DNA from 2 places in the Pedobacter sp. TM02 genome. Region 1 is predicted to be linked to the other one. Evidence: riboswitches for the same ligand, from Rfam matches in the RefSeq annotation. Region 1 holds a riboswitch; the other holds the start of a gene.
What was found. A riboswitch is a leader RNA that binds a small molecule or an ion and turns the genes downstream of it on or off. The one in region 1 is predicted to bind S-adenosylmethionine.
Positions count from the first base shown of each region.

Region 2: linked by a shared signal. The riboswitch ahead of AC6H1S_RS08295 (O-acetylhomoserine aminocarboxypropyltransferase/cysteine synthase family protein) and the one ahead of metH (methionine synthase) in region 1 are both predicted to bind S-adenosylmethionine.

Region 1 is NZ_AP046530.1:408,474-416,625, reverse strand. It holds gene AC6H1S_RS01830 (S41 family peptidase) at 1-735, opposite strand, end outside; gene murQ (N-acetylmuramic acid 6-phosphate etherase) at 927-1,733, shown strand; gene AC6H1S_RS01820 (hypothetical protein) at 1,818-2,384, shown strand; gene AC6H1S_RS01815 (Bax inhibitor-1/YccA family protein) at 2,425-3,162, shown strand; SAM riboswitch class I at 3,332-3,433, shown strand; gene metH (methionine synthase) at 3,567-7,268, shown strand; gene AC6H1S_RS01805 (four helix bundle protein) at 7,303-7,668, shown strand; gene metF (methylenetetrahydrofolate reductase [NAD(P)H]) at 7,692-8,152, shown strand, end outside.
Region 2 is NZ_AP046530.1:1,982,765-1,990,916, forward strand. It holds gene AC6H1S_RS08275 (competence/damage-inducible protein A) at 1-907, shown strand, start outside; gene AC6H1S_RS08280 (dihydrolipoamide acetyltransferase family protein) at 966-2,303, shown strand; gene AC6H1S_RS08285 (homoserine dehydrogenase) at 2,423-3,664, opposite strand; gene AC6H1S_RS08290 (homoserine O-acetyltransferase family protein) at 3,761-4,819, opposite strand; gene AC6H1S_RS08295 (O-acetylhomoserine aminocarboxypropyltransferase/cysteine synthase family protein) at 4,868-6,199, opposite strand; SAM riboswitch class I at 6,508-6,620, opposite strand; gene AC6H1S_RS08300 (trans-sulfuration enzyme family protein) at 6,809-7,930, opposite strand; gene AC6H1S_RS08305 (lipocalin family protein) at 8,036-8,152, shown strand, end outside.

The DNA.
Region 1 (8,152 bases):
ACGTAAATCGAGCACCAATTTTTTCATGCCTTTGGCCTTTAGTGAGCGAATGGCATTCACAAAGTCTTCGTCGGTATTGGCGCCAAACTTGCTGATGCGGATATAGGCCGCGTCATTGTTCAGCATGTAAGCGGCATCAATGCTGCTGACTTCTACCCGGCCTCTTTTGATGGTAAGCATGGCTGGGGTGGTATTTCCGGCATGCAACAAGGTAATCTGCACAGGTGTGCCTTTTTTGCCTCTAATTTTGCCCATCATTTGGGAGCGGGGCAACGAATGGCCGCTTACATTGGTACTGTCTACTTTTAAAATCTTATCGCCTTGCTTGATGCCGGCCAAAAATGCCGGTCCGTCTTTAAGCACATTGGTTACCAAAAGGGTATCGTTAAGGATATAATATTCTACGCCAATGCCTTCAAAATTGCCTTCCAGGGTTTCGGCCAGTTCATCGGCCTTGGCTGGTGGCAGGTAGCTGCTGTGCGGGTCTAGCTGATGCAGCAAGCTATCGATGGGCAGGTGCTGCAGGCTGTCGGCATTTACCTCGTCTACGTAGTTTTTATTGATGATATGAATGATATCCTCAACTTTTCTTGCATTGTTGTCAACGTAACGCTTGTCTTGCCGTACCTGAAAGCCTTGGTCTTTTAAAAACTTAAAACCCAAGTACATCCCTCCTATTAAGGTAACGGAATAGGTAACAGCAATAAAGACATTAAAACGAGTATTCTTTTTCATTACGCAGCAACAGCACAAAGTTATGAAAATTAGCGCCTTAATGAAAGAACAAAGCCCACAACATTTTAGTTTTTCGAATATTTTGCCGCAAATATTTGCAGGGGCGTAATCTTCTCTCTAAAATTGTATGGATTTACGCAAATATTTCCTGTTAATTTGAAAATTAACGAACTTTACCTCAAATGAAATCCATGAACAGAGTAACCGAACAAGAATCTAAATACCACAACATTGACCAAATGTCGGTTTTAGAAATTTTGAAAGGAATAAACAACGAAGATAAGCTAGTTCCCCTTGCCGTAGAGAAAGCACTGCCACAAATTGAAAAACTGGCCACTGCCATTGCCGAAAGGATGCTGAAAGGCGGCCGTTTGTTTTACATTGGCGCTGGCACCAGCGGCCGTTTGGGCGTAGTTGATGCTTCTGAGTGCCCTCCTACGTTCGGCGTACCGTTCGATCAGGTGGTAGGCATCATTGCTGGTGGCGATTCGGCTATCCGCAAGGCCGTAGAGTTTGCCGAAGACGACGACAAACAGGCCTGGATAGACCTGCAGGAATATCACATCAACGAAAAGGATTCGTTGGTAGGCTTGGCCGCTTCGGGTACCACGCCTTATGTAGTGGGGGGCTTAAACACTGCCCGCCAGCACGGCATCTTAACCGGATGCATTGTTTGCAATGAAGGTGGTCCGATTGTGGCCGAATCGGATTTTCCGGTGGAGGTAGTGGTAGGGCCTGAATTTTTGACCGGGTCTACACGCATGAAATCGGGTACGGCCCAAAAACTGGTCTTGAACATGCTCAGCACCACGGTAATGATCCGTTTGGGCCGTGTAAAGGGCAATAAAATGGTAGATATGCAGTTAACCAATCATAAGCTGGTGGATAGAGGCACGCAAATGGTGATGGACGAACTGCACATTGACCACGACCAGGCCGCCGATCTGCTGAACAGGTACGGAAGCGTACGCAAGGCAGTTGAAGCCAATAAAAAATAGTTACGAGTTTGGATTTTAGATTGACTGTTGTTGTAAGCTGAAATCGTAATCTGAAATCGTCAATCTAAAATCTAAAATCCCCTTATGCACGAAATAGAACCTTTTTATTTGTGGCGCGACGATTATATCGCTGCAGAAGATGAGCGTTCGCCGTTTTTCAATACCGAATACTCCGAATTCTATTTCGACAAGCAGCTTTACAATTTCCTGATCCATCCGCAATGGGACACTTTTGGCTCGCCTACCCTGTACCTCAAAGTGCTGTATGCCGATTACGAAAGGGGCTATGCCATGATCGAGATGATGGGCGAATGGAACGACACGCTGCACAACGACATCATGATGCTGAAAAGGGAAATCATTGAGCTTATGATCCAGGAAGGCATCAACAAATTTATCCTGATTGGTGAAAACGTGCTGAACTTCCATGCTTCCGACGACAGCTATTACGAAGAATGGTTTCAGGATGTGGAAGACGGCTGGATTGCCGGCATCAACTTTAACCAGCATGTAATTCGCGAATTCCGCGACCATGGCATCGATTACTACATCAATTTTGGCGGCGAGCTCGACGAATTGCACTGGCGGAAGCTCAAACCTTTGCAGTTTTACAAAAAAGTGGACGAACTGCTGACAAAAAGGTTAAATTAAAACCGTATTTTTAACGCAACATATTTTTAAACCAAAAAACATGGAACAACAAAATTATCAATATCAAGACAATTCGGTCTTTGTACAAGAGCGATCGGTTGCTAAAAAATTCTTTGCCAACGTTTTCCTTTGGATGTTTGTGGCCTTGGCGATTTCAGCTGTATCTGCTTATGTTTTAGCTACCACACCTGCATTACTAAGCTATTTAGTTGGCGAAAATGGTTTTACAATTTTTGGCTACATCGCTATTTTTGCACCCATAGGACTAGTTTTTTTAATTAGCGGCGGCATTTCCAGATTTTCGTTTGGCACTTTGGTCGGTTTATTTGTCCTCTACTCTATCTTAACTGGGGTAATGCTAAGCTTTATTCTACTAATCTACACCTTATCGTCAATCGCAATCTGCTTTGTTGCGGCAGCGGGCATTTTTGCCGTTATGGCCGTTATGGGCTATACAACCGATGTAGACTTAAGCCAGTTTAGATCTATTTTAATTGCTGGCGTAATCGGATTGGTTATTGTTAGCTTAATCAATATGTTCATCGGAAGCGATACCTTGAACTATATCCTTGGTTTTGCAGGCGTTGCCATTTTCACCGCCTTAACGGCCTATAAAGTACAGGAAATCAAAAGAATTGGCGAAGGTTTGGATGAGGCAGGAAATGAAATTGCTATCGAAGACAGCAAAAAACTCGCATTGATGGGTGCCTTGTCTTTGTATATCACCTTTATTAACTTGTTGCTCTCTTTACTTCGTCTTTTTGGCAGCAGAAGATAAGATCCATCGATTTAAAGGTTAGGACAATCCAAGCCAAAATCGTACATCTACAATTCTTAAATCCAAAACATTATATCGAAGGCCGTGCACATTTGCATGGCCTTTGTAATTTTATTTGGTTTAAGCGCGATATTTTTGGAATTGATGTGGCATTGTTGCATTTTTGTACCGCTTATTCAGAAAGATGGAGGGATTAGACCCTGCGAAGTCTTAGCAACCTGTGCTAACAAGGTGCTAAATTCTATCCTGAGCAATCAGGAAAAGATAAGTTAAAGTCAAACTATAGCCCGACTTTTCGAGATAAGCCTATTTGAGATTTGAGAAATTAGATTTGAGATTTGAGACCAGTGATGAGTTTCTGATTCTCATATCTCACATCTCCAATCTAATATCTAACAATAAGAATGAACATTAGAGAAGAATTAGAGAAGCGAATTTTAATCATAGACGGTGCCATGGGCACAATGATACAGCGCTACGTTTTAACCGAAGAAGACTTTAGGGGCGAACGTTTTGCCAATCACCCCTGCGATGTAAAAGGCAATAACGATTTGCTGAACATCACCCGTCCCGATATTATCAAGGAAATACACCTCGAGTATCTGCAGGCTGGTGCCGATATTATCGAAACCAATACCTTTAGTACGCAACGCATTTCTATGGCCGACTACCAGATGGAAGACCTTTCTTACGAACTGAGTTTTGAAGGTGCCCGCGTAGCTAAAGAGGCTGTTCAAGAGTTTATGGCCAAAAATCCGGGTAAGCAATGCTTTGTAGCCGGAGCCATTGGCCCTACCAACCGTACGCTTTCGCTTTCGCCTGATGTAAACGACCCGGGCTTCAGGGCCATTACCTACGACCAGTTGTTTGATGCCTATTACGAACAGATCCGCGGCTTGGTTGATGGCGGCTCAGATGTATTGCTGATCGAAACCATATTTGATACGCTAAATGCCAAAGTGGCTATTGCGGCCATTAAACAATATGAAGAAGTAATTGGCCGTAAGCTCGAAATCATGATTTCGGGTACCATTACCGACGCTTCGGGAAGAACGCTTTCGGGCCAAACCGCAGAGGCTTTCCTCAATTCGGTTAGCCATGCCCAGCCTTTGAGCATTGGCTTTAACTGTGCCCTGGGCGCCAAAGAAATGCGCCCGCACATCGAAGAGCTGGCCGCCAAAGCAAACTGCTACGTTTCGGCCTACCCCAATGCGGGTTTGCCTAATGAATTTGGGGCCTACGACGAAATGCCTCACGAAACCGCACATTTGGTTGATGATTTCATTACCTCTGGATTTGTAAATATCGTTGGCGGTTGCTGTGGCACTACGCCAGACCACATTGGCTGCATTGCCGAGAAAGCCAGCAAAGCTTCGCCGCGAAAAATCCCAACGCTTGAACCTTATATGCGTTTGAGCGGCTTAGAACCGGTTACCATTACCCCCGAAAGCATTTTTGTGAACGTGGGCGAACGCACTAACATTACCGGCTCTCCCAAGTTCTCCAAGCTTATTTTGGGTGGCGATTATGAGGCCGCCTTGACCGTAGCGCGCCAGCAGGTAGAGGGCGGGGCACAGGTTATCGATGTGAACATGGATGAAGGCATGCTTGATTCGGAAGCGGCGATGACCAAGTTCCTCAACCTTATAGCTTCCGAACCCGATATTGCCAAACTGCCCATCATGGTCGATTCGTCTAAATGGTCGGTTATTGAAAACGGCTTAAAATGTTTGCAAGGCAAGGGCATCGTCAACTCCATTTCGCTCAAAGAAGGCGAGGAAAAGTTCAAAGAGAGTGCCCGCAAAATTATGCGTTATGGCGCGGCGGTAGTAGTGATGGCCTTCGATGAACAAGGCCAGGCTGACAACTACGAACGTAGGATTGAAATCTGTAAAAGAAGCTATGATATCTTGGTCAATGAACTGGATTTTCCACCCCAAGACATCATCTTCGACCCTAATATTTTAACTGTTGCCACGGGTTTGGAAGAGCATAACAACTATGCCGTCGATTTTATCAACGCCACCCACTGGATCAAGGAAAACCTGCCTTACGCCAAAGTGAGCGGCGGTGTTTCTAACATTTCTTTCTCGTTTAGGGGCAATAATGTGGTTCGCGAAGCCATGCACTCTGCCTTTTTGTTCCATGCCATTAAAGCTGGCTTGGATATGGGCATTGTTAATGCAGGGATGCTGGAGGTGTACCAGGAAATTGAGCCCGAGCTGTTAGAAAGAGTAGAAGATGTATTGCTGAACCGCAGGCCCGATGCTACCGAGCGTTTGGTAGAATTTGCCGAAACCGTAAAAAACAAAGGCAAGGCGGTTGTAAAAGACGAAACCTGGCGCAAAGGCACGGTTGAAGAAAGGTTATCGCATGCCCTGGTCAAAGGCATCATCGAATACTTGGACGAAGACGTGGAAGAAGCCCGGTTGAAATATCCACGTCCCTTGCACGTGATCGAGGGGCCTTTAATGGACGGCATGAACATCGTGGGCGACCTATTTGGCGCAGGCAAAATGTTCTTGCCACAGGTCGTGAAATCGGCCAGGGTCATGAAAAAAGCAGTAGCTATTTTATTGCCCTACATTGAAGCCGAGAAATTGGCCAACCCTGATGGCAACCAAAGCTCATCGGCGGGCAAAGTGCTGATGGCCACTGTAAAAGGCGATGTGCACGACATCGGCAAAAACATTGTAGGTGTAGTATTGGCCTGCAACAACTTCGAAATTGTAGACATGGGCGTGATGGTTCCTGCGCAGGAAATCATTAAAAAAGCCAGGGAAATCAATGCAGATATTATTGGTTTAAGTGGCTTAATTACACCTTCGTTGGACGAAATGGTGCATTTCGCGAAAGAAATGGAGCGTGAAGGCTTCACCATTCCGCTGATCGTGGGTGGCGCTACCACTTCGCGCATTCACGCCGCCGTAAAAATTGCGCCCAATTATAGTGGTCCAGCCATCCACGTACTCGATGCTTCGCGTAGCGTTACGGTTTGCAGCACCTTAATGAACCAAGAAACCCGTGGCGAGTACATTGCCGGCATCAGAGCCGAATACGACAAAGCCCGTGAAGCGCATTTGAACAAACGTTCGGATAAACGCTATAAAAATATTGAAGAAGCACGTGCCGATAAATTCCAGATTGATTTGGATCAGGTAGCGCCTGCTCCAACCTTTACCGGAACCCGTGTTTTTGAAGATTATCCTTTGGCAGATTTGGTCCCTTACATCGATTGGACACCGTTTTTCCATACCTGGGAACTGCGGGGCAGTTACCCAAAAATCTTCAACGATAAAACCATTGGCGACGAAGCACAAAAGCTATACAACGATGCCCAAGTGCTATTGAAACGTATTTTAGACGAAAAACTGCTCACTGCCAAGGGCGTAATCGGGTTTTGGCCGGCCAATTCGGTTGGAGACGACATCCAGTTAACAGTTGGCGGTTCACAGTTGGCAACCGACCCACAATTGAAAGCTGAAAACGGTGAACTGGTCACTATCCATACCCTGCGCCAACAAGCCGAAAAAGTAGCTGGAGAGCCTTATTATGCCCTGTCTGATTTCGTTGCGCCAAAAGAAAGCGGTGTGCAGGATTATTTTGGTGGCTTTGCCGTAACGGCCGGCATCGGTTGCGACGAGCTGGTGGCCGAGTTTGAGCAGAACCACGACGATTATAACAGCATCATGGCCAAGGCATTGGCCGATCGTTTAGCCGAAGCTTTTGCCGAACGCATGCACGAACTAGTAAGAAAAGAATACTGGGGCTATGCCAAAGATGAAAACTTGGACAACCAAGACCTGATTAAGGAAGCTTATGCAGGTATTCGTCCGGCACCGGGCTATCCGGCTTGTCCAGACCATACCGAGAAGGAGACCTTGTTTAACCTGCTGAATGCCGAAAACAAAATCGGATTAAGGCTAACCGAAAGCTTTGCCATGTATCCGGCGGCGGCGGTAAGCGGATTTTATTTCTCGCACCCACAATCGCGTTATTTTGGTTTGGGCAAGATTACCAAAGACCAAGTAGAGGAATATGCCCTTAGAAAAAACATGCCTTTAGCAGAGGCAGAAAGATGGCTTGCGCCGAATTTGGCTTATTAGTTGTTAGTCTTTAGTTCTTAGTTGTTAGTTAGGGATGAGTTATCAAAAATATACAGATCTTGAAGTTTGGAAAAAAGCTAGAGAATTTGCTACATACATCTATGAGCTAACTACAGTATTCCCAAAAGAAGAACAATTTGGAATAACAACTCAAATAAGAAGATGTGCTGTCTCAATCGCTTCAAACCTAGCAGAAGGCTGTGGAAGGCAACATAAAAAGGAAACAATACATTTTCTTACCATTGCTAGAGGTTCTCTGTTCGAAATAGAGACCCAACTTTATATTTCTAATGATTTATCTTTAATAAGCAATGAAGAATTAAAAGAATCACTCGATAAAATTGAAAATCTAGGAAAACTAATTAATGGATTTATCAGATATTACAATTCTATCAACTAACAACTGACAACGAACCGACAAAAATGAAGATTACCGAACATATTAAAAACGCAAAGGGAAAACCTCTTTTTTCATTCGAGCTCCTGCCCCCGGTTAAAGGGCAGAGCATTCAGTGGGTGTACGATGCCATTGACCCCTTGCTTGAATTTAATCCGCCGTTTATTGACGTTACTTCGTTAAGGGAAGATTACATCTATAAAGAGCTCGACAACGGGTTGCTGCAAAAAGTTTCTTACCGTAAGCGTCCGGGCACCATTGCTATTTGTGCAGCCATCATCAACAAATACAAGATAGATGCGGTGCCACACCTCATTTGCGGTGGCTTTACCAAGGAAGAGACCGAAAACGCATTGATCGACCTGCAGTTTTTGGGCATCGACAATGTCTTGGCCCTGCGTGGCGATTCGAGACAGGCCGAGTCGACCTTTATCCCTACGCCCGGCGGACACTGTTATGCTACAGACCTGATCCAGCATATCAAAAA
Region 2 (8,152 bases), 1.6 Mb from region 1:
CATCAAACAGGCCGATGTTCCAGATGGTTGTACGGTGATCCAGAACAAAAACGGAACGGCTCCATGCATGTGGTTTGAGGTGAATGGAAAAATAATTGTGTCTATGCCTGGTGTTCCTTTCGAAATGATGTATTTGATGGAAGAAGAAATCCTGCCGCGCATCAAAAAAACTTTTAATCTTTCGTCAATCATCCATAAGACCATTTTAACCGCTGGTTTGGGCGAATCGTTTTTGGCGCAGCAAATCGAAGATATTGAAGAACAATTGCCCGGCTATATCAAATTGGCCTACCTGCCAAAGCTTGGTCAGGTAAGGTTGAGGCTAAGCGGTAAAGGTACCGATGAGGCGGCCTTGGAAAAAGAGATTGGGCATTTTGCGCAGCAAATCATGACGCGGATTGCCAAACATGTAGTGATTGATCAGGATATTGCCCTCGAAAAAGCAATTCTCGACCAAATGGAAGCCAAAGGGCTTACGCTCTCTACCGCCGAAAGTTGTACCGGAGGCTATATTTCGCATCTGATTACGCAGCACGCAGGTTCTTCGGCCGTATTTGCAGGCGGTGCAGTAGCTTATTCGTACGATTTGAAAGAATCTATTCTGGGCGTAAAACATGAAACATTGACCACCTTTGGCGCAGTAAGCGAGCAGACTGTAAAGGAGATGGCCCAAGGAGCCATTTCGCATTTTAAAACCGATTACGCCATTGCGGTAAGTGGTATTGCCGGTCCGGGTGGCGGCTTGCCCGGGAAACCTGTCGGAACGGTATGGATTGCTGTGGCCAGTAAGCATAAAGTAGAAGCTAAACTGTTCACTTTTGGCAACAAAAGGATTCAGAATATCGAACGCTCGGCAATGGCCGCTTTAACCATGCTGCTAAATCTCTTGAAACAAGATTTGAATTAAATCGCTAAAAAAGCGTACTTTTGCGCCCGTATACCAATTATAAACACAAGTAATTACTATGGCACAATACGAATTATTGTTACCAAAAATGGGAGAGAGTGTTGCAGAAGCGACCATTATCAAATGGACGAAACAGCCGGGAGATACCATTCAGCTGGACGATACCATATTGGAAATTGCTACCGACAAAGTAGACTCGGAAGTGCCGTCGCCAGTTGCAGGAAAGCTGGTAAAGCAGTTGTTTGCTGCTGATGATGTAGTTCAAGTAGGAGCGGTAATTGCCATTATCGAAACTGAGGGTGGCCAGCCAAGCACATCGGCTCAGGAAACGCCGGTCGCGCAAGAAGCTCCAGCTGTTGCCGAAGCCAATATTCCAGGCATCAGCCAATTGCCAAGTACACCCACTACATCGAATACTTCACAAGATTTTAAAGACTCGGGGCGTTTTTATTCGCCGTTGGTCAAAAATATAGCGGCGCAGGAAAATATTTCTGTGGCAGAGCTTGATCAGCTCAAAGGAAGCGGGGCCGATGGTCGCGTAACCAAGGATGACCTGCTCAATTATGTGCAACAAAAAAATGGCGGTGCGCCAGTTGCAGCCGCGCAACCTGCACAAACCAATCAGCCTGTTGCCACGCCAGCCAAGCCACAAGCAACGGTTGCACCAGCGCCAAGCTTAAGTGGTGGCGATGAAATTATTGAAATGGACAGAATGCGCAAGCTGATTGCCGATCACATGGTGATGAGCAAGCAAACTTCGCCACATGTGACTTCTTTTGTTGAAGCCGACGTAACCAATTTGGTGAAATGGCGCGATAGGGTGAAAAAGACCTTCGAACAAAGGGAGAACGAAAAAATTACCTTTACGCCAATTTTTGTGGAAGCTGTTACCAAGGCGATTAAGGATTTTCCGATGATCAATGTAACGGTAAACGGAACCCAAATCATCAAAAAACGCGATATCAATATTGGTATGGCCGCGGCTTTGCCTAGCGGCAACCTCATTGTACCGGTTATCAAGAATGCAGATCAGCTGAACTTGGTTGGCTTGACCAAAGCCGTTAACGATTTGGCTTCGAGGGCACGTGCCTCTAAACTGAAACCTGACGAAACCCAAAACGGCACGTTCACTTTAACCAATGTGGGTTCTTTTGGCAATGTAATGGGCACCCCGATTATCAACCAGCCACAGGTAGCCATCTTAGCCGTTGGCGCCATTAAAAAGAAGCCGGCTGTTTTAGAAACGGAGTTTGGCGATGTAATTGCCATTCGCCACATGATGTTCCTTTCGCTTTCTTACGACCATAGGGTGGTAGATGGGGCGTTGGGTGGCTCGTTTGTCCGTCGCGTAGCCGATTATCTCGAGAACTGGGATATCAATCGAGAGATTTCTTAAAATAATTGTACGATAAAGCAAAAGGCCCGAATATTTCGGGCCTTTTTGCATAGAGACAAAACAAAAAATATGTTGAGAATAGACTTTCGATTCTTTAAGACTTCGAAAGTCGGTTTTTTTTAATTTACAAGTAATCCTTCTTCGGCAATGGCCTTGATGTCTTGTTGGCTGTAGGTGAGTTTGCCGGTTTGGGCAATAAATACGTCTTTGTTTAGCAACAACTCACGGTTTTCGATCAGGCTTTTCAAGCTGATGCTGCCAATTACGTATTTGTAGTCGTTGCGGGCAAAACGTTCGGAGATATTCTCTACCTGGAGCTTTTCTACGGTGTACTCATGTACGTAACGCAGGTAAACTTCAATGCTTACTTTGTCGGTATGGACGAGGCCGTTTTGTTGGTGGTATTTTTTATACTCGTAGCGGTAGTCGTAGCGCAAAGCAGCAATATCAGAAAGCACAGCCGCACCGGTTGGGTGGCCACCGGCACCTTTACCAAAGAAAAACTGCTTATCGGCAAAAGCGGCCTGCACAGTTACGCCATTGTATTCGTTTTCTACGTTGAACAAGAAATCGTCGGCCTTTACAAATTTGGGCAATACAAAGGTTACGATTTGCTTGGTGCTGATTTTGCGCGCCGTAGGCACCAATTTGATCTTAAAGTTTTTCTCTCTTGCATATTGGATATCGGCATCTGAAATATTTTGGATGCCTACATTTAAAATATGATCCGGATTGATAAACAAGCCATAGGCATGTGCTGTGGCTATGGTCAGTTTAAACTTAGGGTCGTAGCCACCAACGTCCAAAATGGGGTCGGTTTCGGCAAAACCCAAATCCTGTGCCTGTTGCAGCGCAGTACCGTAGCTTAGTCCTTCATTGAATATTTTAGAAAGGATGTAGTTTGATGAGCCATTGAAGATACCACTGATTCCATGCAGTAATTCATTGTCGTAGTACTCTTCCAGGTTACGGATAATCGGAATACTGCCACATACCGCTCCTTCGTACAGTAGCGAGGTGCCATGTTCGGCCTGTAGTTTCACCAGTTCTTCCAAATGGATCGCAATCATTTTTTTGTTGGCCGATACCACGTGTTTCCCATTGCTCAACGCTTTTTTGGCAATCTGGAAAGCGGCATCAGCATCGTCAATCAGCTCTACAATAGTATTGATTTCCGGATTGTCCAGGATTTCATCGTGCGAAGTGGTGAAAAGATGTGCATCCAGGCTTCGTTTCTTTTCCGGGTTTTTGATGGCTATTTTTACCACCTCTAAATTGAGGTTCTGTCCGCGGATAATATCATGAAGGCCCTGTCCAACCACACCAAATCCAAATAATCCTATTTTAAGTTTCTTGCTCATTTTTATGTTATGTTAATTCTTTAGTAAATTTTATCAGTCACTTGTTCGTTAGTCGCATTGGGCTTGGGCCATTGACTATATACATGATGGTTTTCTCTAGGCCGTTTGATGCAACTTGATGATCTTCTTGTCGCTGCTTTCCTTTAAAAAATTTCCGATAATGTTGGTCAGTTTGTCTGTCTCTATCAAAAAGCCATCGTGGCCATAGGCACAGTTGATACTGCTGAATTGCGCATCGGTAATATGTTCGGCCAAGAATTTTTGCTCGCCGATGGGGAAGAGGATATCGTTATCGATACCAATAACCAAGGTATTTGCTTCAACTTCGGCCAATGCTGCTACAATACTTTTCTTGCCACGACCCACATTATGGCTGTCCATCGCTTTGCTCAAATACCAATAGCTGTAGGCATTAAAGCGCTTGCATAGTTTCTCGCCCTGGTAGTTTTGGTAAGACGATGCCCTGTAGTTGCCGATTTTGTCGTTTACGCTTTCCAATTGTGTAGCGGCATAAGCTTCGTAGGTACGATAAGAAAGCAAGGCGATACTGCGCGCCGCTTTTAGGCCTTTCAGTCCACCATCGGGCTGATTGGCGTAAAAAGTCCTGTCGGTACTGATGGCCAAACGCTGACTTTCGTTAAAGGCGATGCCCCAGGGCGAATGCACCGCATTGGTAGCCACCAAAATCAGGTTTTCTACATTTATGGTTTTGGCAATCGACCATTCTAATGCTTGTTGTCCGCCCAAAGATCCGCCAATCAATACCTTAATGCTGTTGATCCCTAAATGGTTGGCCAATAGTTGATGCAAGCCTGCCAGATCCCTGATGGTAAATTCAGGAAAAGAAAGGTAATAAGGCTGTCCAGTTACTGGATTAATGCTCAGTGGATTGGTAGTGCCATAGTGCGAACCCAAAATATTGGCACATACAATAAAGTGCTCATTTGGGTTAAACAAGGCGCTGTTGCCGAACAGGCCGTCCCACCAATCCAACACGTCAGCATTGGCAGTTAAGGCGTGGCAAGCCCAAATTACATTGTCTTTGTTGGCATTCAGTTTTCCATAAGTCTGATAGGCGATTTCTACATTGCGTAGTTTTTTGCCGCTTTCTAACTTAAAGAGCTTAGGGTATTTATAAGTGGCTGTAGTACTCATTTTCTGTTGGTGGTATATGTAGGGTTTGGATGTTGGAAAGTTGAAGGGTTAAACTAGCAAACTGTTAACTGGCAATTGAGAACTGACAACTGAAAAAGCTTGTTCAAAATCGGCGATGATATCGTCGATATGCTCAATGCCTACAGAAACGCGCAACAGGTTTGGCGTAACGCCGGCTGCAATTTGTTCGTCGATGCTGAGTTGCTGATGCGTAGTGGCCGATGGCTGGATGATCAATGTTTTGGCGTCGCCCACATTGGCCAAATGGCTTACCAATTTTAAGCTGTCGACGAAGGCAATGGCCTGTTCCTTATCGCCGTTCAGTTCGAATGAAAGCACAGCCCCAAATCCGTTGCGCAGGTATTTTTTGGCATTGGCATGGTAAGGACTGCTTTCCAGGCCAGGATAGTTTACCTTAGCTACTGCCGGATGGTTTTCGAGCCAAGTTGCCAAAGCCAGCGCATTTTCTACATGGCGTTGTACACGCAATGACAGGGTTTCCAATCCTTGGAGCAACAAGAAAGAATTGAAAGGTGCCAATGCCGGACCAAAATCCCGCAGGCCTTCAACACGGGCACGGATAATGAACTGGATGTTGCCAAACGGGCCGTCTTGTCCGAAAACATCGTCGAAAATCAAGCCATGGTACCCTTCGGCTGGTTCGATAAATTGAAAGAATTTGCCGTTGCCCCAATTGTAGTTGCCACCGTCAACAATTACGCCGCCGATGCTGGTGCCATGTCCGCCAATCCATTTGGTGGCCGATTGTACCACCACATGTGCCCCATGTTCCAATGGTTTAAACAGATAGCCGGCTGCACCAAATGTGTTGTCTACAATTAGTGGCAGGTCGTATTGTTTGGCAATGGCCGCTATTTTCTCAAAATCGGGAATGCTAAACGAAGGATTGCCAATGGTTTCTACATAAATAGCTTTGGTATTGCCATCAATCTTGCTTGCGAAGTCGGCAGGATCATCGCCGTTGGCAAAACGGGTTTCGATGCCCAAACGCTTAAAGGCTACCTTGAATTGGTTGTAAGTACCGCCATATAAGTGGCTCGAGGCTACAAAATTATCGCCTGCCTGCAAAATGTTGTTCAAGGCAATAAATTGGGCAGCTTGTCCAGAACCTACGGCCAAGGCGGCAACTCCACCCTCTAATGCGGCAATCCTTTTTTCGAATACATCGGTGGTAGGATTCATTAAACGGGTGTAAATGTTGCCGAATTCTTTTAGCGCAAAGAGGTTGGCGCCATGTTCAGAATTTTTAAAGCCATAAGAAGTGGTTTGATAGATAGGTACGGCTCTTGAGCCAGTTGTAGGGTCTATTTCTTGTCCAGCGTGCAGCTGTAGGGTTTCGAATTTATAGGATGTTGACATGATTTCTAAGTTTAAATTGTAAATGCCTGAAACGATAAGTTGATTACGTTTGCCTGAAGTAGGCGAGTGGCTATTTTTGGCTTAAATCCAGCATTAGCCGTTAGCGTACCCTAATTTTTTAGGGCCTTCCAAATTGAACATACAAAGGGGAAGAATTTTGTGCTTAGTATATGCGACAGCACATACAACACATCAACTGTGCGTTACAGCAAAACTGATTTACATTTAAAAATGAAACCGACTGTTTGGGTTTTGAACCTGAATTTTCGCTAAGGAGCGACGATGAATTGAACTTTTTCATTTTCTTCAATTTATATTTCCAAACAACACCATGTTGCCCGGTCAGGAATTGGCACCTTCTCCGTTAGGGAGGGTTGCCAGTGGGTCAAAGAGCCTGTCTCTCGCCACTTCTTTATAAATCAAATCTTTAAAAGATATTGACTTGGAAATTCAGCTTTCGCCGAATAATGTTCCAAAGATATGTGAAAATCTGAAAACCTGCAAAATAAAATTTCGATTTATTTTTAAGTTATTGATTTTGAGTTATTTGCTGTAAATGGTTATGGACTAATAGTGGATGGTAGGTGGTCCATGTCCCATAAACTATTGCTATACAAATGCCAGTGCTTGGTCTAGGTCGGCAATCAAATCATCGATATGCTCTAAGCCAACCGAAATCCGAATTAAATTTTGTGGCGTTTTGGTATCGGGACCTTCAACTGATGCACGGTGCTCAATAAGGCTTTCTACGCCGCCCAGACTGGTTGCTTGTGCAAATAGGCTTACCTTGTTTACTACTGTTCTGGCTGCCGTGGCATCGCCATTAACCAAAATAGAAAGCATGCCACCAAAACCACTCATCTGTTTTTTGGCGATCTCGTGTTGCGGGTGCGAAGCTAAGCCTGGATAATAAACTCCTGCTATTTTAGGATGTTGCGCTAAGTGTTGCGCCAATTTTTCGGCATTTTCGCAATGTCCTTTCATGCGGTAGGCCAATGTTTTGAGGCTGCGCAACAGCAAAAAGCAATCGAAAGGAGAGGGTACTGCGCCACCAATCTGCTGAATATTTTTGATTTTCTCCCAAAATTCGTCTTTACGCGCCGTAGTTAAGCAACCGCCCAGTACATCGCTGTGGCCCCCAATGTACTTGGTGGTAGAGTGCATCACAATAGCGGCTCCCAACTTGATAGGGTTTTGCAAGCTGGGCGAAGCAAAGGTACTGTCGCAGGCAAAAATGAGTTGGTGTTTTTTGCAAATCGCCGCCAGCGCCTCAATGTCCGTAATTTTTAAAAGCGGGTTGGATGGCGTTTCGGCCCAAATTAGCGCTGTATTGGGTTTAATATGGTTGGCTACGGCCGAATGATCGGTCAGGTCAATAAAATCGAAAGTAAGGGTAGCCGCAAAAATGCTTTGCAGCTGTTTCTTAAAACCCCAGTACATATCGTCGGGGGCAATAATGTGGCTACCGGGTTCCAGTGCCTGAAATACAGCCATTCCGGCAGTATTTCCCGAAGAAAACGCGCAGCTGTCTTCGCCAAATTCGAGTGCGGTTATTACACTTTCCAGGGCCGATCGGTTTGGATTGCTCACTCTGCTATACATATGTCCGCCAGGGTAGCCGCCATCTTCGCCCCTTAAAAAAGTAGTAGAGAGGCTTATTGGCATGGTGACGTCGCCCGTAGAGCTTTGGGTTAAATGAAGAGCATGTATGGCCGCAGTTTCTGGTTTCATTTTTCAGGCTTAATTACTAGGGATTTAAAGCAAAGCTAAATTTTAATCTTAAAAGTTGTAGATTTTGGCAAGATTTGTGTAATTAGCATATTAAAAAACAAGTATATGAAAAGAATATTTTTAATAGCGGCTTTAATTTGTAGTTCAATAATAGTTTTACAAAGCTGTTCTCCGAAAACAACATCAGGCGCACCAGCCGTAAAGAGAAGCGGTGTAACCGGA